Regions from separate parts of the Variovorax sp. J22R115 genome, predicted to be linked through region 1. Evidence: riboswitches for the same ligand, from Rfam matches in the RefSeq annotation. Region 1 holds a riboswitch; the other holds the start of a gene.
The links. A riboswitch is a leader RNA that binds a small molecule or an ion and turns the genes downstream of it on or off. The one in region 1 is predicted to bind glycine.

Region 1 (11,250 bases):
CCGCTGACGATGCGGGCGATCGACTTGCCTGCGCCGAGTGCCGTGATCCAACTGGGGGTGCCGGGGGCAGTATTGAGGAAGAGGTTGGGCAGGCGCGTCTTCCCGATCATCGGCAGGCGATTCGTGCTCACTGCGTGCATCTCGGTGGCGAGAGAAGCTCGTGCCGTGTCCGCCGCACCGGGGAGCAGCTTTTCCACGCGTCTCAGGATGGCATCGAAGCGATCCGAATCCGGTTCGCGATCTTCCTCGAGGCCGGCGCGTACGGTGGCGGTGACGCGCAATTGGTCGCCTTCGGGGGTTTCGATGCGGGTGATGCGCAGCTTGCCTTGCACGTCGCGCAACGCGACGCGCGGGGCACGGGACGCATCCTTGACCGGTATCGTGACGATGTACTCGCGCACGAAGCGCAGCGGCATGTCGACGCCGAGGTATTCCGCATGCGGCACGCTGGATGCGCCCAGCGCCAGCACGTAGGCTTGCGCGCGCAGCGTCATGGGCTGGCCCGCGGGGTCGAGCAACTCGACGCGGTCGATGCGGCCGTCGCGGTCCTTCAGCGAAACCACGGTGTGCTTCGTCAGGAAGCGCACACCCGCAGCGCGGCACATGAAGACGAGACTTGCGGCGAACTGCGCAGGATCACGGGCCGGGTCTTCGACCGAATAGGTGGCTCCGGCGAGCTTCGCACGCATGGCCAGCAGCGCGGGTTCCATGCGGATCGCGTCGTCGGCCGAGAACAGTTGTTCCTCGCAGCCCAGTTCGGACCAGTGCGGCGCGCGCGCCAGGCGGGCGCCGAAGGCTTCCGCGCAGGTGAAGACATTCAGCAGACCGCCTACACGCGAGCCCTGGGGCAAGCCGCCCTCCTCCCGAAGCACGCGAGCGCTCTTGCGGCTGTAGGCGGCAAGACGCACGAGGTGTTCGCGGGGATCGCGCTGGGGGCGCGCGCCGATGGCCCTGTCGACCAGCCTGGAGACGTGCCGGCGCATGCCTGCGCGCAGCTTGGCCCATCTGCCCAGTGTGCTTCCCGTGCCCGTGGAATCGGCCCCGGAACACTGCGGCGTCGGTGCGCCGCCCTGCGGCGCCACACGGCCACGGGCCTTGGCCGCGGGCGTCGCATGCCGGTCGACCACGGTCACTTCGTGACCGAGCTGTTGAAGGTAATAGGCCGATGTGACGCCGAGCAAGCCGGCGCCGAGCACAACCACGCGCATGTCCAGATCCTTGTGGGATGACATGAACGGCGGGTGTTGGTGCTCACTGTGCGGAGCGGCCGTGACCCGAGGTTCAAACTGCCGCTCCCCCTGTCTCTGTTACCTGAGAGATTCATCCGGTGCGACCTGCAGCGGACTTGCTCCTTCGGTGCGCCACATGGCGTGGCGTCTCTCCAGTCGGCGATGTTTCAATCGGAAGCAGTGACCGAACCGCGAATGCGGTTCACCTGAGCGTTCATGGGAGTTTGCGCCATCGGTGGGACGGCAGTGCGTCCACTTTTCTGCAGCCCAAGATTTTATAGAGGAAACCGGTTTCTGTGTGTTTCAGGCTCGGCGCAGGCGCGTGAAGAGCTCGAACTCCCAGTTGCGCATGCCCAGCAGCAGGGTGTAGCCCTCGCGCTCCTTGGGCGAAAGCTTCTGGTCGGTCTGGTGCTGCTGTGCGAAGTCCTGCGCGACGCGCTGAAGACGGTCCAGGAAGGCGGGCGCGAGCGACTTGCTGATCGATCCGTGCACCAGCAGAAGCCCCTCGGCGGGGCCGTCGAAGCCGCCGCGGTAGTAGTCGAGCACGACGTTCTCGCGAAAGAAATCCATGACCGGGCCGTGGGGCCGCCAGCGGAAGGTCTTCGCCAGCTTCAGCCGGTAGCGGTTCAGCGGGCGCAGTTCGATGATGCCGATGCGGTCGAGCTGCGCCAGGTAGCCGATGCATTCGGCTTCGGTGATCCGGTAGGCGCCGACGATCTGCTCCAGCGTCCATTGGCTCAGCACGCAGATGGCCAGCAGCAGGAGCTTCTTGTCCTTGACCACCGCCTTTTCCTGCTCCAGCGTCAGTTCCTTGAGCAGCGGCTGCGCGTCGGCCACGCGCCGTGCGAGTTCGGCGAAATCGATCTTGAGGGCCCGGCAGATGGCATCGACCCGGGTGAGCGGCATGTCGCCCTTGGCAAGCATTCGCTTGACGCTGGATTCGGCCATGTCCAGCGACTTGGCGAGATCCGCGTAGGTCATATGGGCGTTCTTGAGTTCGTTCTTGAGGGCCTGGACCAGGTCGACGGTGGTGCTCATGAGGGGGGGCGGGTATTGCCGGCTGATACCGGGAGTGGTGGAAAAGTACGCCGTATCGATTTTCGATGCCGAACGGTGGGTTGACAACCTAGATTCCACCCCAAGCCAACCACCGGAGCCCGCCATGTCCCTGTCGTCCCTCTCCCACCGCGAACGCTGCCTGCTGTCGTTGTTCGCCCTGCTCGTGCTGGCAGCGGTCGTGGGGCCGGCGGTTCCCTCGTCCGGGCTCGGTGCGGCGCCCTTTGCCGATGGCCACGCCTGGCGCGGCCTGCCGAACGCCATGGACGTGCTGAGTAATCTGCCTTTTGCCGCGATCGGCATCTGGGGCCTGCGCTGGCTGCATTGGCTCGATCGCGCGCACGAACAAGCCCAGGATGCGGCGCCGCTGCCCCAGGCCGCATTCCAGCCGCCCGTCAATTCGCTGGATTGCGCGTGGATGTTCTTCGCGGGCCTGATCCTCACGGCCGTGGGATCGGCCTTCTATCACCTGGAGCCCGACAGCATGCGCCTGGCGGCCGACCGCGCCGGCATGGCCGTGGCCTTCGCCGGGCTGGTGGGCTTCGCAGTGTGCGAGCGGGTGAGTGCGCGCGCCGGCTGGCCCGCCGCCTGGTTCACGCTGGCAGGCGGGCTGCTGGCGGCGGCCATCTGCCACACCACCGGGAACGCGCTGCCCTGGGCGCTGGTTCAGTTCGGCGGCATGGCGCTGGTTGCGGCGCTGGCGCTGACCAAGCCGTTGAACGGCGCGATCGGCCTCAAGCTCGGCTGGGTGATCTTCTTCTACCTGCTCGCCAAGATGTTCGAGCTGGCGGACCATGCGATCTTCGAAGCGACGCATCAGTTCGTGTCGGGGCACAGCCTCAAGCACCTGACCGCGGCGCTGGCGGCGCTGCCGGTTCTGCATGCCTTGCAGGCCATCGAACGGCAAGCCCTGCGGCACAATCCGGGCGCCGCCACCGTGACGGCGTGAGGGATCCTGCCAGCAAGGCTTTACGAATGACAACATCCGCCGACGCGTCTCCCCCCAGCCTGCCCGATTCGCACGGGCACGCCAACCAGTTTGCCCTCCTGGGCCAGCGGCGCTTTGCACCCTTCTTCTGGACGCAGTTCGCAGGCGCGGCCAACGACAACCTCTTCAAGTTCGCCTTTACGGTGATGGTCACGTACCAGCTGCAGATCAGCTGGATGCCACCCGCCATGGCGGGGCTGGCGATCGGCGCGTTGTTCATCCTGCCCTTCCTGCTGTTTTCCGCCACGGCGGGGCAGCTCACGGACAAGTACGACAAGACGAAGATGATCCGCTTCGTCAAGAACCTCGAGATCGCCATCATGCTGGTGGCCGCGTGGGGATTCTTCCGGGGGGATGCCGCGGTGCTGCTGGGCTGCGTCTTCCTGATGGGGCTGCACTCGACCTTGTTCGGCCCGGTCAAGTTCGCATACCTCCCGCAGGTGCTGGATTCCCGCGAACTCACGGGCGGCAACGGCATGGTCGAGATGGGGACCTTCGTCGCCATCCTGCTCGGGCAGGTCGCCGGCGGCCTGCTGGTGGCGCTGCCGGAGGTCGGTCATGCGACGGTGGCTTTCGCCTGCGTGCTGCTGGCCCTGGTCGGGCGAGGCGTGGCACAGGCGATTCCGTCTGCACCGGCCACCGATCCGGGCCTCACGATCAACTGGAACCCGATCAGCGAGACCTGGCGCAACCTCAGGCTGGCCCACGGCAACCTCGTCGTGTTCCGATCGCTGCTGGGCATCTCCTGGATGTGGTTCTTCGGCGCGGTATTCCTGAGCCAGTTCCCGAGCTTCGCAAAGGAAGTGCTGCACGGCAACGAACAAGTCGCCTCGCTCCTGCTCGTGGTCTTCTCGGTCGGTATCGGCATCGGCTCGCTGCTGTGCGAGACGCTCAGCCGCCGTCAGGTCGAAATCGGCCTGGTGCCGCTCGGCGCCATCGGCATGAGCGTGTTCGCCATCGACCTGTACTTTGCATCGCGTGCGCTTCCAGCGCCGGGCGACATGGGTCTGGGCAGCTTTGTGCGCGAGCCGGCCCATTGGCGCGTGATGGCCGACCTGGGCTTGCTGTCGCTTTTCGCGGGCCTCTACAGCGTGCCGATGTACGCACTGATCCAACTGCGCAGCCAGCCCACGCACCGGGCGCGGATCATTGCGGCCAACAACATCCTCAATGCGCTGTTCATGATCGGCAGCTCGATCATCGCGGGCGCCTTGCTCAAGGCCGGCTTCACGATCCCGCAGATATTCCTGTTCACGGGTATCGCCAACGCGGTCGTGGCCTTCTATATCTTCATGCTGGTGCCGGAGTACCTGCTGCGCTTCGTGGCCTGGATGCTCTCCCGCTTCGTCTATCGCTTCGACGTGAAGGGTGACGAGCACATTCCAACCGAAGGTGCCGCGGTACTGGTCTGCAACCACGTGAGCTTCATCGATGCGGTGCTGCTGATGGCCGCGAGCCCGCGTCCGATCCGCTTCATCATGGACCACCGCATCTTCCGCGTGCCGGTGCTCGGATGGCTGTTCAGGCTGGCCAAGGCGATCCCCATCGCACCGCAGAAAGAGGATCCGGCGGCCTACGAAGAAGCATTCGCGCAGGCTGTGCAGGTGCTGCGCGAGGGCGACCTGCTCGCGATCTTCCCGGAGGGCGCGATCACGCGCGACGGCAGCCTGCAACCGTTCAAGGGCGGCGTGATGAAGATCCTGGAGTCCGCGCGTGCCGAAGGAATCGACGCGCCGGTCATCCCCATGGCGCTGACCAATCTCTGGGGCTCGTATTTCAGCCGGGTCGAGGTGCGCGACGGACAGAACGTCGCAATGGTGCGTCCTTTCCGGCGCGGGTTCTTCAGCCGGGTCGGGCTCAACGTCGGCGATGCGATGGCCCAGGCGGACGTGCAGCCCGAGGCCTTGCAGCGGCGCGTGAGCGGCTTGCTGAGCGCGTGACGGCTGTCTGATGGTCCTGCCCCTTTCGGAGGTGTTCTGGCACTCGCTCACCTGGTTCGGTGACAGCGGGTTTCTGTTGCCCGCCGCGCTGTGGATCGCGGTCTGGCTCGGCATCCGCAGCGCCACGCGGCCGTCCGCGTTGCTGTGGGTGGTGCTCTTCGGTGTCGGCGGCAGCCTGATCGCTGCGTCGAAGATTGCCTTCCTGGGCTGGGGCATCGGGAGTGCCACCCTCAACTTCACCGGCTTCAGCGGCCACACGGCGATTTCGGCCAGCGTTTGGCCGGTCGCGTGCTGGTTGACGGTCTCGCGCTATGAACATCGCGTGCGGGTTGCCGCTGCCTCGTTCGGCCTGGTGTTCGCCGCGCTCATCGGCGCATCGCGGCTGGCGATCTACGCACATTCCAAGTCGGAGGTCGCGGCCGGCTTCGCCCTCGGCGTGGCGGTCAGCGGCATCTTTCTCTGGCAGCAGCATCGCTTGCCGCATCCCCGTGTGAACTGGACGCTGGTGCTGCTCAGCCTTGCCACACCCATCTTCTTTCTTCGGCCGGGCAACCCGGCGCCGACGCAGGGCGCGCTCGAGGTGATCGCGATGCGCCTGGCGGGTACCGACCGGCCCTACACGCGCGCCGACCTGCTCGCGCGTCGCCAGAAGGCGTCCGGTATCGAATAAAGATACCGGTGGCGCAGGAAGTCGCCACCGGTGCATTAGTTCACGCTTTGCGGCGGAAGTGCGAAACATGATTCGCGCACTTTCACTTCGCCGCGAGGCTTCCATGCATCCCTTCTCTTCCAACGTCTCCATCCAGCGCGACACGCGCGCCTGGCAAGTGCAGGTCTGGGTCTCGTTCGGGTTGGCCGTGTTCCTGTGCGCCACCGGCTTGACCTGGCTGCCGGGACAGGCGCTGGACCGCGCTTTCATGGTGATGGGCTACGTGTTCTGCCTCTCGGCGGCATTCGTGCTCGCGAAGTTCGTGCGCGACAACCAGAGCGGCGCGGTCCTGAGCGCCGGCGACACGCCGATGTGGAAGCTGGTCGTCTGGGGCGGCTTCTTCACCGCGATGGGGCTGACGGGCTGGGGCCTGCTGCGGATGGACATCAGCGAGACCTACAAGGCCTTCCTCGGCGTGAGCTGGCTGTTCCTGATCAGTTCGGCCTTCACGCTGGCCAAGACGCTGCGCGACCGCCATGAAGCCGATCTCGCCGAAGCGCGCCTGCAAGGACGCCGTGAAGCCCGTGCCGAAGCAGGCGCCGCCCAATGACCAAGCAACCCGTTCACGACCTCTCTCAAGGAGTGCCCATCATGAAGCAGTACCTCACCACTGTTCTCGTCGCCGTCTGCGCGGCCCTGGCCAACGTGCTCGTTCCCGCGGAGGCTCACGCCCAGAGCGAAGCCTCCGCCGCCCTGTCGGTGTTGCCGGTGGCCTCCGTCGTCGGGGCGGCCTCGGCCACCGGTGCAGCGGCGAGCGCGGTGGTGGCCGTGCCGGCGGCCCTGTCGGTGGGCGGTGCCGTGCTGACCGTGGTCGCCATCGAGGCATCGGTCGACGGCACGGTCTTCCTGCTCGAAAGGGCGTCCGACGGTGCCCGGGCCAGCGTGAAGGTCCTGGGCAGGGTCGCCCATGGCGCTTCGATCGTCGTCGGCTCGACCGTCACCGTCAGCGTGATCGCCAGCGGCGTCATCCTGTCGGCGGCGGGTGAAGTGCTGGCCTTCGTACCCAATGCCCTTGGCCGCGCGCTGCTCTACAACGAGAGGCTGTCATGAAGCGCTCGTCCACCAACTTCGGGCCTTACGAACGCGAGTACCAGGCCCGCCTGTCGCGATCGCGGCGCCTGCTGAGGACCGCGTTGCACATGGTCCTGACGGCTGCTGCCGTCGCACTGGCGAGCGTGTTCCTGTTCCCGCTGGAGGCGCATGCGGGCCGGTCGTGCGAGCAGTCGAAGCCGAACGCCGCGGCAGTCATCAAGGGCATGCAACTCGCGGAACGCACGGCCAGGGAACTCGACGCGAGCGGCGAGCGCGTCGTGCTGCTCGCCCGTGCAGGGCAGGATCTGGGCAAGTACGGCCTGCGCTACTCGCACCTCGGGCTGGCCTACAAGACCGAAGCAGGCAACTGGCGTGTCGTGCACAAGCTCAACCAGTGCGGCACGGCGGTCGCCACTGTGTACCGGCAGGGTCTGGGCGAATTCTTCCTGGACGATCTGTGGCGCTACGAAGCGGCCTGGGTCGTGCCGACCCCGGCCGTCCAGGCGCAGTTGCTGGCGGCGCTCAACGAGTCGCCCGCGCGCGTCATCCGACTGCACACGGCGCCCTACAGCATCGTGAGCTATGCGTGGGGCCACAAGTACCAGCAATCGAACCAGTGGGCCGTCGAGACGCTGGCCGGCGCGATGGAACCGACGGCCATCCGGACCCGCGACCAGGCCCAGGCCTGGCTGCACTTCAAGGGCTATGAGCCGACGACGCTCAGGCTCGGCGCGCTCACCCGGCTCGGCGGCCGCGTGGGTTCGGCCAACGTGGCTTTCGACGACCATCCCAACGAGAAGCGCTTCAGCGACCGCATCGAGACGGTGACCGTGGACTCGGTCTTCGCCTGGCTGCCTCGCGCGGGGCTCGGCGCCGCGCCGGTGGTGCTCAAGCTCTAGACCAGAATCGTGCGATTCACGACCAGAACCTCCAACACGAAAAAGGAATGCGATGAGCAAATCCCTGCGCCTGTCCGAAAAGTGGTTTCGCCGCGGCCTCTGGCTGGTGGCGGTGGTTTTTGCGAGCTTCCTGATCGGACTGGGCAGCACGATCGTCGGCGACCTGCCGCGGGTCGAACACAAGCTCGAACTGGACGACTTCATCGACCGGGCCGCCGCGGAGCCGCTGCGCAACACGATCCGCGAAGGCAACCTCACGGAGCAGCAGGCGACGCGTGAACGCGAGCAAGCGGATCTCAAGCTCCTCACCGCCCAGCAGGCAAGCCGCGCGGCCCGCGAGACCTTCGCGAACTGGATCGCAACCCGACGCGCCACGGCGCAACCGGATCAGGACATCGAACTCGTCGCCCGCACCAAGGCGCTGGATGCGTTGAAGGTGAAGGAGGACGAAGCGCAGCGCGCGGTCGGTGTGCAGCGCCAGGTTGCGCTGGACGCCCGGCAGTCACGCCAGCGCGCGCAGCAGCAACTCGCGGCTCTGGAGAACGATGCGCGCACCAAGCTGGACGCGGAGTACCGACGGGTGGAGTTGCGCGTGTTCGGCTACCGGCTCGCCCTCACGCTGCCGCTACTGGCGATCGCGGGCTGGCTGTTCGTCAAGAAGCGCAAGAGCACGTGGTGGCCTTTCGTCTGGGGCTTCATCTACTTTGCGCTGTTCGCATTCTTCGTCGAACTCGTGCCCTACCTGCCGAGCTACGGCGGCTACGTGCGCTACGCGGTAGGCATTGTGGTGACCGTGCTGGTCGGGCGCTACGCGATCATTGCGCTCAATCGCTATCTGGCGCGCCAGAAGCTCGCCGAGGCGCAGCCGGACACGGTGCGCCGCAACGAATTGAGCTACGACACGGCGCTGGCGCGGCTCGCGAAGAGCGTGTGCCCGGGATGCGAACGGCCGGTGGACCTGAAGAACGCCGAGATCGATTTCTGCCCGCACTGCGGCATCGGCCTGTTCGACCATTGCCACGTGTGCGAGGCGCGCAAGAGCGCGTTCGCCAAGTTCTGCCACGCCTGCGGTGCGGGAGCCGCAGCGGCAAGCTCGCCGGGTCCGGCAGGCTTGCCGGGTCAGGTCCAGCCGGCGTCGACCACGTAGTTCTGTGCGGTGCACATCTTCGAGTCGTCCGCGGCGAGGAAGAGCGCCATGCTGGCGATGTCCTCGGCCATCACGCGGCCGGGGAGGCACTGGGCGGCGTCGATCTCGGCGCCCGACTCGGGCTTGACCCAGAGTCGCAACTGGCGCTCGGTCATCACCCAGCCCGGCACGATCGTATTGACGCGAATGTTCTGCTTGCCGAGGTCGCGCGCCAGCGAGCGCGTGAGTCCTTGGATGGCCGACTTGCAAGCCTGGTAGACCGGATATCCGGCACCCTTGATCATCCAACTGACCGAACCGAAATTGATGATCGAACCGCTGCCGAGTGCGCGCATGTCGTCCGCCACCGCCTGCGCGGCAAAGAACTGGTGCTTGAAGTTGATCGCCATCAACCGGTCGAAGTCCTCGCTGGTGACATCGGCCATGTCATGGCGGCGGTCGTTGGCTGCATTGTTGACGAGCACCTGGATGGGCCCGAAGCGCGCACGCACGGCGGCAATCGTCGCACGCAGCGCATCCACGTCGGTGACGTCGCATCCGGTGAATAGCACCTCGTTGTCGTTGCCCAGTTGAGCCGCCAGCGCCTGGCCGGCCTTGACGTCGAGATCGCAGAAGCCGACGTGGGCGCCCTGTGCATGGAAGGCGCGAACCAGCGCCTCGCCGATGCCGGTGGCGCCACCGGAAATGAAGACGGTGCGGCCGGCGAGCGATGGGTAGCGGGCCGATGGGGCAGGGGAGGTCGATTCGGTCATGAATGGATCCGTACGGGAGGAGGGTGACCGGGCGATTGCGCGGCCGGCGCGATTTTGATCCTCAACCGTGTCGCGTGCCACCCGTGTGAACGAGAATGCCGCGACCGCAATGATCCGTGGCGCATCGAATGAACGAGACCCAACCTTTCTCAGCGTCCGAAGCCCTCGTGCAGCTTTCCGCTAGCCCTCTGCGCCTGTTGCTCGCGCCGGAGGTCGGGGGCGCCGTGGCAGCGTTCTACGACGAACGGGCCGATGGGCGCTTCGACTGGCTGCGCCCTGCGACCGACGATGCCTTGCGCCGGCGTGATCTGTTCGCGATGGCAAGCTTTCCTCTCTTGCCCTGGTGCAACCGCATCCGCGATGGTCGGGCGCAATTCGGCGGCCGGGACATCGCGATCGCGCCCGGTCACCCGGCGGGACCTTCCGGCAAGCACCCGCTTCACGGAACCGGATGGCTGCGGCCGTGGCAGGTGGCGCAAGCCTCGCCCGCGCAGGCCACGCTGGTGCTGACATTCGAGGCCGATGCACAGTGGCCCTGGCGCTTCGAGGCTTCGCAACGGTTCGAACTCGACCCGACGGGGCTCCGCTGCACCGTCGCGTTGACCAATCGCGACACGGCGCCGATGCCGGCAGGCATCGGCCATCACCCTTACTTCCCGCATCACGAGGGCACCCGCCTGCAGACGTCCACGGCGGCCATGTGGCGCGGCGATGCGCAGGTGATGCCGGTCGCGCTGGAACCGACGGCGGAAGTGGCGCAATTGCACAAAGGCGAGCTTCTGGCCGAACTGGATCTGGACAACAACTTCACCGGCTGGCAACGCCAGGCCCGCATCGAGTGGCCGGCGTCATCCCGCACGCTGGTGATGGCGGCCGAGTCTCCGCTCGATTTCTTCGTGCTGTACTGCCCGCGCGGCGCCGATCATTTCTGCGCGGAGCCGGTGAGCCAGTGCACGGATGCGATCAACCTGTCGGGTCGCCACGGCCCCGAAGAAGTGGGCGGCGCGGTGCTCGCGCCGGGCGAAACGCTGACGGGGTGCTGGACACTCCGGTCGACGTAAGCGCGTCAGACGCCGCGCGCGCGATCGGCCTTGAAGCTGGTGCGGAACTCCGTGAAGCGCCCGGCTTCGAGCGCCTCGCGGATCTCGCGCATCAGGTTCAGGTAGTAGTGGAGGTTGTGAATGGTCGTGAGCATCGGCCCCAGCATTTCGCCGCACCGGTCGAGATGGTGCAGGTAGGCGCGGCTGAAGCCGTCGCGGCCGCCGTCGTTCCATGCCACGCCCGAAGCGCCCGCGCAGGCGTGGCAGGTGCAGCTCGGGTCGATCGGCTGCGGGTCGCTCTTGTGGCGCGCGTTGCGCATCTTGAGGTCGCCGTAGCGCGAGAAGAGCGTGCCGTTGCGCGCATTGCGGGTCGGCATCACGCAGTCGAACATGTCGACGCCCTGCGCCACGCCTTCGACCAGGTCTTCGGGCGTGCCGACACCCATCAGGTAGCGCGG
Region 2 (11,250 bases), on a different contig from region 1:
CCGAGCCCGACGCCGCATTGCCCGCGCTGAACGACGCCGATGGCCGCGTCACCGCCGCGCTCAATGAATTGCTCGGCAAGAAGGCGGTCGTTTCCAACCTCCAGGTCGATGGCTTCGTGCGCCGCGTGGTTGCCACTGTCGACAACTTGCCGCGCGCACAGGCGACCTCGCGCATGTGGCCAACGCATCCCGCGCCGCAACGCTTCGCCGTGCAGGGCAGCGGCGTGGAGAAGACGATCAGCGTCGACAACAGCAGCCGCTACACCCCCTTCGTGCTTTTCGCGGAGTCGGTGGACACCTCCCGTGCGGTGGCGCTCTACGCCAAGCTCTATCCGCTGTTCCAGCAGGCATACGAGGAACTCGGCTATCCGGGGCGCTACTTCAACGACCGTCTGGTGGCGGTCATCGACCATCTGCTGCAGACTCCCGTCCCCGCGGGGCCGGTGCAGGTGAAGATCACGGAGGTGAAAGGCGAGATGCAGTCGGAGCGCCCCTGGGTGCGCTACGAATTCGTGGACCCGGAACTCGAATCACTATCGGCCGGCCAGAAGATCCTGGTGCGCATGGGGCCGGTCAACGAGCGCCGCATGAAGGCCAAACTGGCCGAGTTCCGCCGCCAGGTGGCGACGGGCGCGGTGGCGAAGAAATAGCGTAAACGCCGCTCAATCGGCGCCCGGCGGGGCCGCGCTGCCCGAGCACGCAAGCGCGCGCATGAGCAGCAGCTTGCGCTCGCGCGCATTGCGCGTGAGTTCCGCGGCGCGCTTGAACTCCACGTAGGCCTCGCCCTTGCGGCCCAGCTTGGCGAGCAGGTCGCCGCGAACACTGGGCAGCAGGTGGTAGCCCGTCAGTTGCGGTTCTGATCTCAGCGCATCGACGAGTTCGAGGCCCACCGCGGGCCCGAATGCCATCGACAGCGCGACCGCGCGATTCAGTTCCACGATCGGGGAGGGTGCGAGCTGCGCGAGTGCTTCATAGAGCGCGGCGATGCGCTGCCAATCGGTCTCCGCAGCAGTGCGGGCGCGTGCGTGACATGCGGCGATGGCGGCCTGCAGCGCATAGGGCCCCAACGCGCCACCGAGCTTTTCGGCACGTTCCAGCGCGCCGAGGCCACGCCGGATCAGGAGCTGGTTCCATCGCCCGCGGTTCTGGTCGAGCAGCAGGATCGGGTCTCCGTTGGCATCCACGCGTGCCGCGGCGCGCGAAGCCTGGATCTCCATCAGAGCGACCAGTCCGTGGACCTCCGGCTCGTCAGGCACGAGCTCGGCGAGGATGCGGCCGAGCCGCAGCGCTTCCTCGCAGAGTGCGGGGCGCATCCAGTCGTCACCGGCGGTGGCCGAATAGCCCTCGTTGAACACCAGGTAGATGACTTCGAGCACCGACGCGAGGCGCGCGGCCAGTTCGTTCGCGCGCGGCGCCTCGAAGGGCACGCGCGCGGCGGCCAGCGTTCGCTTGGCGCGCACGATGCGCTGCGCGATCGTCGGTTCGGGGACAAGGAAGGAGCGCGCGATCTCGTCGGTGGTCAGCCCTCCGAGCAGGCGCAAGGTCAATGCGACCCGGCCTTCGGGCGAGAGCACAGGGTGGCAGGCCGTGAACACGAGGCGGAGGATGTCGTCACCCACCTCGTCGTCGAGCGCGGCGTCCACCGCTTCGGCCAAGTCCGCTGCGGCCATGGCGTGCCGGGCATCCAGTTCGCGGCCGACTTCTTCTTCCTTGCTGGCGTGCAGCGTTCTCTTGCGAAGCAGATCGATGGCCCGGTGCTTCGCGGCGGTGGTAAGCCAGGCACCGGGGTTGTCCGGAATGCCATCGCGCGGCCATTGTTCCAGCGCGGCGACCAGCGCGTCCTGCGCCAGTTCTTCCGCCACGCCGACGTCACGCACCATCCGCGCCACCGCACCGATGATCTTCGCGGATTCGATGCGCCAGACGGCGTTGATGACGCGGTGTGTGTCTGCTTCCGGCACGACGAACCGCCTATTGCGCCTCGTTCCTCAGCGCCGCGAGCCGGCTTCGCGCCCGGCCGCGTTGTCGCGCAGCAGCTCTTCCTGCTTGCGGATCTCGGGTGTGAACTCGGCGCCGAAATCCTCGGCCTCGTAGATCTGGCGCAGTTCCAGCTCGACGTTGCCGTGGCCGTCGATGGGCGGCCAGCGCTTGACCCATTCGAGGGCTTCTTCCCGCGACTTCACCTGGATCAGCGTGAAGCCCGCGATCAGTTCCTTGGCCTCGGCGAAGGGGCCGTCGGTGATCGTCGGCTTGCCGCCGTTGAACTTGACGCGCGCACCCTTCACGCTGGGCTGCAGGCCCATGCCGTCGAACATGACACCTGCTTTGATCATCTCTTCGTTGTACTTCATCATGTCGGTCACGAGCTGCTCGGTGGGCATCATGCCGGCTTCAGTGTCCTTGTCGGCCTTGCGAATGATCATGAATTTCATGGTCGGATCTCCTTGGGGTCGTGCAATCAGGACTTCTTGGCGGCAATTTCGGCTGCAAGTCGCTTTTCCTGTTCCCGGAGTTCCGGCGTGAGTTCGGCGCCGAAGTCTTCCATCTCGAAGACCTGACGCAGCTCGAGTTCGTCGCCGTCCTCGAAAGGCGCGCGCTTGAGCCATTCGATGGCTTCTTCCTTCGAGCGGACCTGCCAGAGCCAGAAGCCGGCGATCAGCTCCTTGGTCTCGCTGAAAGGTCCGTCGATCACCGTCCGCTGCTTGCCTGAAAAGCGCACCCGCGCGCCCTTCGAGCTGGCCTGCAGGCCTTCGCCCGCCAGCATGACGCCGGCCTTGACCAGCTCTTCGTTGTACTTGCCCATCGCGGTCAGCATGGCCTCGGTGGGCATGACGCCGGCTTCGGAGTCCTTGCTGGCCTTGACTATCACCATGAATCGCATGTCGTTGCTCCTTGGGTTGGGAGCCCGGAATCCGGTCGGCAGGACCGGGGCCTTTCCGGGGCTCTACTTCAACGTCGGAGCAAGGACGGCGAAATCGACGGCTTGGGCAGCGGCGTTGTAAAAGAATGTTAACGAAGGCTCAGGCCTTGGCGTAGTCGCCCACCGGCACGCAACTGCAGAACAGGTTGCGGTCACCGTAGACGTTGTCGACTCGCCCGATCGGCGGCCAGTACTTGGCCTGCTTGAGCGTGGCGAGCGGAAAGGCCCCGAGTTCTCGCGAGTAGGGGCGGGCCCACTCGCTGCCGAGCAGGCTGGCCGCGGTGTGGGGCGCGTTCTTGAGCGGGTTGTCGTCCTTCGGCCAGACACCTTCCTCGACGCGACGGATCTCGCCACGGATCGCGATCATGGCGTCGATGAAGCGGTCGAGTTCGGCCAGCGGCTCGCTCTCGGTCGGCTCGACCATGAGCGTGCCGGGCACCGGGAAGCTCAGCGTCGGCGCGTGGAAGCCATAGTCGATCAGACGCTTGGCGACGTCCTCGGCGGTCACGCCGCTGGCGTCCTTGAGGGGGCGCAGGTCGAGAATGCACTCGTGCGCGACGTGGCCGTTCGGGCTCGCGTACAGCGTGGGGTAATGGTCCTTCAGGCGCGAGCTGATGTAGTTGGCACTGAGGATGGCGATCTCGGTCGCGGCCTTCAAACCCGTCGCGCCCATCATGCGGCAGTACATCCAGCTGATCGGCAGCACGGCCGCGTTGCCCAAGGGGGCGGCCGACACGGCACCCACGCCGTGCGATGCGATTCCGCCGGTCGCGTGTCCGGGCAGGTAGGGCACGAGATCCTCGACGACGCACACCGGCCCGACACCCGGGCCGCCGCCGCCGTGCGGGATGCAGAAGGTCTTGTGGAGGTTCAGGTGGCTCACGTCGCCCCCGAATTCGCCGGGTGCGGCCACGCCGACCAGTGCGTTCATGTTGGCGCCGTCCACGTACACCCGGCCGCCGTGCGCATGCACGATCTCGCAGAGTTCCTTCACGCGGGTCTCGAACACGCCGTGCGTGCTGGGGTAGGTGATCATCATCGCCGCGAGCTTGTCGCCATGCGTGCCGCAGGCGCGCTTGAGGTCGTCGATGTCGACGTTGCCGTCGGCGTCGCAGGCCGTCACCACCACCTGCATGCCCACCATCTGCGCGCTGGCCGGATTGGTGCCATGCGCCGAGGACGGGATCAGGCACACATTGCGATGGCCTTCGCCCTTGGCCTCGTGGAAGGCCTTGATCGCCAGCAGGCCCGCGTACTCGCCCTGCGAGCCCGCGTTGGGCTGGAGGCTGATGCCGGCATAGCCGGTCGCCTCGCAGAGCCAGGCGCGCAGCTGCTTGTCGAGCTGGGCATAGCCTTGCAGTTGCTCGGCCGGCGCGAAGGGATGGATGTTCGCGAACTCGGGCCAGGTGATCGGGATCATCTCGCTCGTCGCGTTGAGCTTCATCGTGCAACTGCCCAGCGGAATCATGCTGCGGTCGAGCGCGAGGTCCTTGTCGCTCAGGCTGCGGATGTAGCGCAGCATCGCGGTTTCACTCTTGTGGGTGTTGAACACCGGGTGCGTAAGGAAATCGGTCGTGCGGCGCAGGTCCTCGGGAATGCGCGGCGTGATGCGGTGGGTCAGGTCCTCGAAGCGCGGCATCGGCTTGCCCGTCGGCACGAACAGCGCCCACAGCGTCTCGATGTCGGCGCGCGTCGTGGTCTCGTCGAGCGAAATGCCCAGGTGGTTCTGCACGCGCTGGCGCAGGTTGACGCTGGCGGCCTCGGCGCGTTCCAGGATCTTGGCTGTGTCGTCGCCGGTCTTGACGGTGATGGAGTCGAATGCGGTGGCGTTCACCAGCTCGCGGCCCATTTGCTCCAGGCCCTGCGCGAGCACCGCCGTCAGCCCGGCGACGCGCTGCGCGATGCGGCGAAGTCCCTGCGGCCCGTGATAGACCGCGTACATGCTCGCGACCACGGCCGGCAGCACCTGCGCCGTGCAGATGTTGGACGTGGCCTTCTCGCGGCGGATGTGCTGCTCGCGTGTCTGCAGTGCGAGGCGGTAGGCGGGCGCGCCATGCGTGTCCACGCTGACGCCGACGATGCGTCCGGGCAGCGAGCGCTTGTACTCGTCGCGGCACGCCAGGTAGGCCGCGTGCGGGCCCCCGTTGCACATCGGCATGCCGAAGCGCTGCGTGGTGCCGCAGACGATGTCCGCGTCCCATTCGCCTGGAGGCGCCAACAGCGTGAGTGCCAGCAGATCGGCCGCGACGCAGAACGCAGCGCCGAACTGGTGCGCGTGCCCTGCGAGCGGGCGCAGGTCGTGCACGTGCCCGGTCGTGGCCGGGTACTGCGCCAGCACGCCGAAGAACTCACTGCTCGCCATCAGGTGCGGCAAGGTTTCGGAGACGGTGCTGACCTTGACCTCGATGCCCAGCGGCGCGGCGCGCGTCTTGATCACCTCGATGGTCTGCGGGTGGCAGTCCCCCGACACCAGGAAGACGTTGCTCTTGCTCTTGACGCTGCGCTTGGCCAGCGTCATCGCCTCAGCGGCAGCCGTGGCCTCGTCGAGCATCGACGCATTGGCGATCGCCATGCCCGTCAAATCGCAGACCATGGTCTGGAAGTTGACCAATGCCTCCATGCGGCCCTGCGAGATCTCGGCCTGGTAGGGCGTGTAGGCCGTGTACCAGGCGGGGTTCTCGAGCACGTTGCGCAGGATCACGCCCGGCGTGTGCGTACCGTAGTAGCCCTGCCCGATGAAACTCCGGGCCACCTTGTTCTTGGCCGCGATGCCCTTGAGCTCGACGAGCGCGTCGGCCTCCGTCGTCGGCGCCGGGAGTCGCATCGGCCGGCTGCGGCGGATGGCCGGCGGCACGATGCCATCGATCAACTCGGCGCGCGTCGTCGAGCCGATGGCGGTCAGCATGCGCGCCTCGTCTTCCGCTTCGATGCCGATGTGGCGCGCGATGAATTCCTCGGCGTTTTCGAGTTCGCTGAGCGTGGGGAGGGTGGGCAGGACGGGCGTCGACATGGAGGTGGTGGTTGGCGGAAGTGGGGTCGGTCAGGGATCAGTTGTCGGCAGAAAATTTCTCGTACGCCGTCTCGTCCAGCAGCGCTTCGAGCTGGATCGCATCGCTGATGCGCACCTTGAAGAACCAGCCTGCATCCATCGGGGCGCTGTTGGCGAGCGAGGGATCGGCGCGCAGCGCCTCGTTGACTTCGGTGATCTCGCCCGAGACCGGCATGAACACGTCGGCCGCGGCCTTGACCGACTCGACCACGCCCGCCACATCGCCCTGGTTGAAAGTCTTGCCGACTTCCGGCAGGTCGACGAACACCACGTCGCCCAGTGCGTCTTGTGCATGCACCGTGATGCCGACGGTCACGAGCGTGGTGTCTGCGTCTTGCTGAACCCACTCGTGGTCCTTGGTGTACTTGATGGTCATGAAGGAAGCTCCTTGGATAAAAGAATGTCGGTGGGAATCAACCGCGGAAATAGTGCGCAGGGACAAAAGGCATGGTGCTCACTTCCATCGGCACGGGCTTGCCGCGCACGATGGCCTGGATGCGCGTGCCCGGCTCCGCGTAGGCCAGTGCCACGTAGCCCATCGCGACCGGCCGGTCGACCGTGGGGCCGAGCAAGCCGCTGGTCACATGACCGATGGCCAGGCCTTCGAACGACTCAAGGAGCGTGCCATCGCGCACCGGAACGCGCTCCAGTGCGACCAGGCCGACGCGCTTGCGCTTCAGCGTGTCGTGGTCGAGATGGCCCGCCGTGCCGCTGGCAGCCGTGAGTTGCGCCAGGATCCGGACCGCGCCGGGAAATCCGCCTTCGCGCTCGCCGCCGGTGCGCCGAACCTTCTGCATCGCCCAGCCGAGCGACGCCTCGACGGGCGTGGTGGTTTCATCGATGTCGTTGCCGTAGAGGCAGAGCCCGGCTTCGAGCCGCAGCGAATTGCGCGCGCCCAGGCCGATGGGCTTGACCTCGGGCTGAGCAAGGAGCAGGCGAGCCAGCGCCTCGGCGTCCTTGGCGGCGACCGAGATCTCGAAGCCGTCCTCGCCCGTGTAGCCGCTGCGCGCGACGAAGGCCGGCAGGCCGCCGATCTGAACGGCGCCGCCCGTCATGAAGACGAAGCGCTCCACGCCGGGCGACAGGCGCGCGAGCGTGGCCGCGGCTTGCGGCCCCTGAAGTGCCAGCAACGCATGGTCGGGCATCGGCAAGACCTGGCAGCGCTTGCCGATCTTCGCCGTGATGTGCGCGATGTCGGTCTGCTTGCAGGCGCCGTTCACGATCACGAAGAGCGAATCGTGGCCCTCGTTGAAGAACATCAGGTCGTCGAGGATGCCGCCCTCGTCGTTGAGCAGCAGGCCATAGCGCTGCTTGCCCGGCGCCAGGCCGATCACGTCGACCGGCATGAGGGTCTCGAAAGCTGCCGCGGCATCCGGGCCGACGAGGCGCAGCTGGCCCATGTGGGAAATGTCGAACAGGCCCGCGGCCTCGCGCGTGTGCTTGTGCTCGGCCATCAGGCCGGCGGGGTATTGCACCGGCATCGAATAGCCCGCGAAGGGAACCATGCGGGCGCCGAGCTCAACGTGCAGGGCGTGAAGCGGGGTCTTCAGAAGATCGTCGGTCGATGCGGAGGCCAAGGCACTCTCCAAAAGGGGCAGTCCAGATCCATGACCGGAGCCATGGGCCACCCCTGCTGTCCGCTTTACCTGAGAGATTCGCCCCACGATCGGGGTTTGCTCCTTCGGTGGACAGCCCCTCCGACGTGGTGATGGGCCGTCTCTCTCCAGCAAGGAAACGCCCGTGCAGGGCGCCTCGTCAGTCCTTTTGCCTGAGCGTTCGGGCCCTTGTTTCGAGGGGACCTGCGCCTTCGGCGGCACCGCTGTCGCGGGGCTCTCTCCTGACCCGGCGAGTGTAGTGGATCGGCGCCGGGTCGGTCTGCGATTTCAGTGCATCAGCATGACACCGTGGTGACCGGGCGCTACTTGAAGCCCCACAGCCGCGGCAGCCATGTGCTGAGCGCCGGCATGAAGGTGAGCACCAGCAGTACCGCGCCGTGCGCCCACAGGAAGGGCACCAGTTCGCGCACCAGTTGCGACATCGGCACGCGCGAGACGTTGCAGGTGACGAAGAGCAGCCCACCCACCGGCGGTGTGATCATGCCGAGCGTGAGGTTGTAGATCACGATCATCGCGAAGTGGATCGGATCGATGCCCAGCTTGACCGCCACCGGCGCAAGGATCGGCGCCAGCACCATCACGCCCGGCAGCGGCTCGATGAAGATGCCGAAGAGCAGCAGGAAGACGTTCACGATGATCAGGAACATCCACGGCGACAGGTTCATGCCCGCCAGCCACTCGGCCAGCGTCTGCGGCACGTTCTCGATGGTCAGGATCCATGCGAACGAAGCCGACAAGCCGATGATGATGAGCACGGATGCCGAGAGCAAGGCGGAACGCGAGAGGATGTCGGGCAGCGCTTTCCACTCGAGCGTGCGGTAGACGAACTTGCCGCACACCAACGCATAGAACACCGCCACCACCGATGCCTCGGTCGGCGTGAACCACCCGGCCCGCATCCCGCCGAGGATCACTACCGGCAGCAGGATCGCGGGGATCGCCTTCCACGTCGTCAGCAGCACTTCGTTCCAGGGCGGCATGCCGCCGTCGCCCTTGTAGTTGCGCTTCTTCGACACGTGGAAGTTGACCGCGCACATCGCCACCGCGATCAGCAGGCCTGGAATGAGGCCCGCCACGAACAGGCTGCCGACTGACACATTGTCGTCCTGCAGCGCGTAGATGATCATGATGATCGAGGGCGGGATGATGGGCCCGACAATGGCGGTCGAGGCAGTCAGCGCGGCGGCGTATGAGCGGTCGTAGCCGGCCTTGTCCATCATCTTGATGAGCATGGAGCCCGGCCCCGCCGCGTCGGCCAGCGCCGATCCCGAGATGCCCGAGAAGAAAGTCAGCGACACCACGTTGGTGTAGCCCAACCCGCCGCGCCGGTGGCCGACGAACTGGCCGGCGAAGCGCAGCAGCACCTCCGTCAGCGAACCGCCACTCATGAGCTCAGCGGCAAGGATGAAGAAGGGCACCGCCATCAGCGGAAAGCTGTCGATGCCGGTGAAGGTTTCCTTCAGCAGCACCATCAGCGGGTAGGACTCGGCGAGGATCAGCGTCGCGGCCGTGGCGAGGCCCAGTGCGAAAGCGACCGGCACGCCGATCGCGAGGAACACGCACACCGAGAGGATGAGGACGAGGCTGGCGTTCATAGCGAGGCGCTCGCGGCCGCATCGAAGTGCGCGTCGGATGCGAATTCGCGTCGCAGCACGTAGCCACGCACGATCAGGAGCCAGTGCACGATCAGCAGCAGGCCGCCGAACATCATGGCGCTGTAGATATAGGCGAAGGGAATCTGCGTCACGGCCGTCAACTGGAACATCGTGCGCTCCATGTAGAGCCAGCCGTACCAGACCATGAAGCCGAAGAAGGCGAAGAGCAGCGCCGCGACCACCGCACGCATCGCGATGGCGGCCTTGGGCGGCAGTGCGTCCTGCAGGTTCTCGACCGCGATGTGCCCGCCGTAGCGCAGCACCGGCCCGGCGCCGAGGAAGGTGAGCCAGATCATCATGTGGCGCGCGACCTCCTCGGCCCATTCGAGCGAGTTGCTCGTGAGGTAGCGCATCGCCACGTTGATGAAGATGATGACCGACATCGCGGCGAGCAGCAGGATCAGCGCCCACCGGTTCGCGGCCAGGAAATAGTGTTCGAAGGTTTTCACGACGACTGTTGTTGTGGGATCTGTGCAATGAGAACCGCCCGGTGCCATGGCTGGCTCACCGGGCGGCGGTGCCGTAAGGGGCGCGTTTCCGCGCTTACTGGACGTCCGAGATCTTCTTGATGTTGTCGGCGCCGAATTCCTTGGCGTAGCCCGCGTAAGCGGGCTTCAGCGCTTCACGGAACGCGGCGCCGTCGACCTTGCGGGTCACCTTCATGCCGTCCTTCTCGAGCTGGGCGATGCCGTTGTTCTCGTCTTCGTTGACCTTCTTGCGTTGTGCGGCGCCGGCCTTCTTCGCGGCTTCGACGAACACTTTCTTGTCGGCGTCCGACAGCTTGTTCCAGACTTTGGGGGACAGCAGCAGCAGTGCCGGCGAATAGACATGGCCCGTCAATGACAGGTGGTTCTGCACCTGTGCGAATTTGGAGGACAGGATCACGGGGATGGGGTTCTCCTGGCCGTCCACCGTGCCTTGCTGCAGGGCACCGAACAGCTCGGGGAAGGCCATCGGCGTGGGCAGGATGCCGAAGGTGCGGTAGCCATCCATGTGCACCTTGTTCTCCATGGTGCGCATCTTCAGGCCGGCGGCGTCGGAGGGCTTGACGATGTCGCGCTTGCTGTTCGTCATGTGGCGGAAGCCGTTCTCGGTCCAGGCCAGCGCGATGATGCCCTTGCTCGGGAACTTGGCGAGGATGTCCTGGCCGATCGGGCCGTCCATCACCTTGCGCGCGTGGTCGTAGTCGCGGAACAGGAAGGGGATGTCGACGATCTTGACTTCGGGCACGAAGTTGCCGACCGGGCCCGTGGACGTGTTGACGAGGTCCTGCGTGCCGAGTTGCACGGCCTCGATCTGCTCGCGCTCGCCGCCCAGTGCGGAGTTGGGGAAATGCTGGCACTTGTAGCGGCCTTGCGTGCCTTTCTCGACCTCGTCGCAGAACACCGTGGAGCCGACGCCGTAGTGCGATTCCTTCGTCGTGGCGTAGCCGATCTTGAGCGTGGTGGTCTGTGCGAAGGCGCTGGTGCCAAGGGCGAGCGAAAGGCAGGCGGCGAGGGTGCCGAGTTTCATGTTGTCTCCGGGGAGGTTGCGGGAAGGATGCCCGACCGACTATGCCTGAAGAGGGAGCTTGACCTCGTCGGGATTTTCACGGACGTATTCGCGTATCACGTCCTCGAAGCTTGCATCCGAACCCAGGCCCAGCGCACGGGCACGCACCGTTTCGAAGCGCCCCGGCCAGCTCTTCACGATGCGGCGGATCGCCGGGTCGGGCGTGCGGTCGAGCAGATCGGTGGCGGCCGCGCCGGCGACGCGAGCGAGCGCCGCGGCCATCTCGCCGACGGTGGTGGAGAGCGAGGGCAGGTTGACCGCGGTGCGCGGACCCCATTGCGCGTCGCTCGCCTCGGCGGCACGGACCAGCCCTTCGATGGTGCGCGTCGGCGACGAGATCGCCACCGGCGTTTCGTCCGCCACCGGGCAGACGGCGCGAACGCCCGCGAGCGGCTCGCGGATCATTCCGCTGAAGAAGCCCGAGGCGGCGCCGTTGGGTCGGCCCGGACGCACGCTCAC

Region 2: it holds a riboswitch for glycine, as region 1 does, so the genes downstream of both, gcvT (glycine cleavage system aminomethyltransferase GcvT) here and QTI04_RS20200 (FAD-dependent oxidoreductase) in region 1, are expected to answer to the same signal.

The regions. Positions count from the first base shown of each region.
Region 1 covers NZ_JASZYM010000011.1:115,803-127,052, reverse strand. The annotation lists gene QTI04_RS20200 (FAD-dependent oxidoreductase) at 1-1,208, opposite strand, end outside; glycine riboswitch at 1,289-1,395, opposite strand; glycine riboswitch at 1,418-1,502, opposite strand; gene QTI04_RS20195 (helix-turn-helix transcriptional regulator) at 1,533-2,267, opposite strand; gene QTI04_RS20190 (hypothetical protein) at 2,392-3,234, shown strand; gene QTI04_RS20185 (MFS transporter) at 3,261-5,213, shown strand; gene QTI04_RS20180 (phosphatase PAP2 family protein) at 5,224-5,883, shown strand; gene QTI04_RS20175 (YiaA/YiaB family inner membrane protein) at 5,987-6,472, shown strand; gene QTI04_RS20170 (hypothetical protein) at 6,514-6,972, shown strand; gene QTI04_RS20165 (DUF2145 domain-containing protein) at 7,062-7,853, shown strand; gene QTI04_RS20160 (serine endopeptidase) at 7,906-9,000, shown strand; gene QTI04_RS20155 (SDR family NAD(P)-dependent oxidoreductase) at 8,973-9,752, opposite strand; gene QTI04_RS20150 (aldose 1-epimerase) at 9,881-10,813, shown strand; gene tgt (tRNA guanosine(34) transglycosylase Tgt) at 10,819-11,250, opposite strand, start outside.
Region 2 covers NZ_JASZYM010000002.1:386,528-397,777, reverse strand. The annotation lists gene QTI04_RS04875 (DUF3014 domain-containing protein) at 1-650, shown strand, start outside; gene QTI04_RS04870 (RNA polymerase sigma factor) at 663-1,961, opposite strand; gene QTI04_RS04865 (YciI family protein) at 1,989-2,432, opposite strand; gene QTI04_RS04860 (YciI family protein) at 2,459-2,881, opposite strand; gene gcvP (aminomethyl-transferring glycine dehydrogenase) at 3,021-5,930, opposite strand; gene gcvH (glycine cleavage system protein GcvH) at 5,968-6,345, opposite strand; gene gcvT (glycine cleavage system aminomethyltransferase GcvT) at 6,383-7,546, opposite strand; glycine riboswitch at 7,593-7,706, opposite strand; glycine riboswitch at 7,720-7,819, opposite strand; gene QTI04_RS04840 (TRAP transporter large permease) at 7,888-9,180, opposite strand; gene QTI04_RS04835 (TRAP transporter small permease) at 9,177-9,689, opposite strand; gene QTI04_RS04830 (TRAP transporter substrate-binding protein) at 9,784-10,752, opposite strand; gene denD (D-erythronate dehydrogenase) at 10,792-11,250, opposite strand, start outside.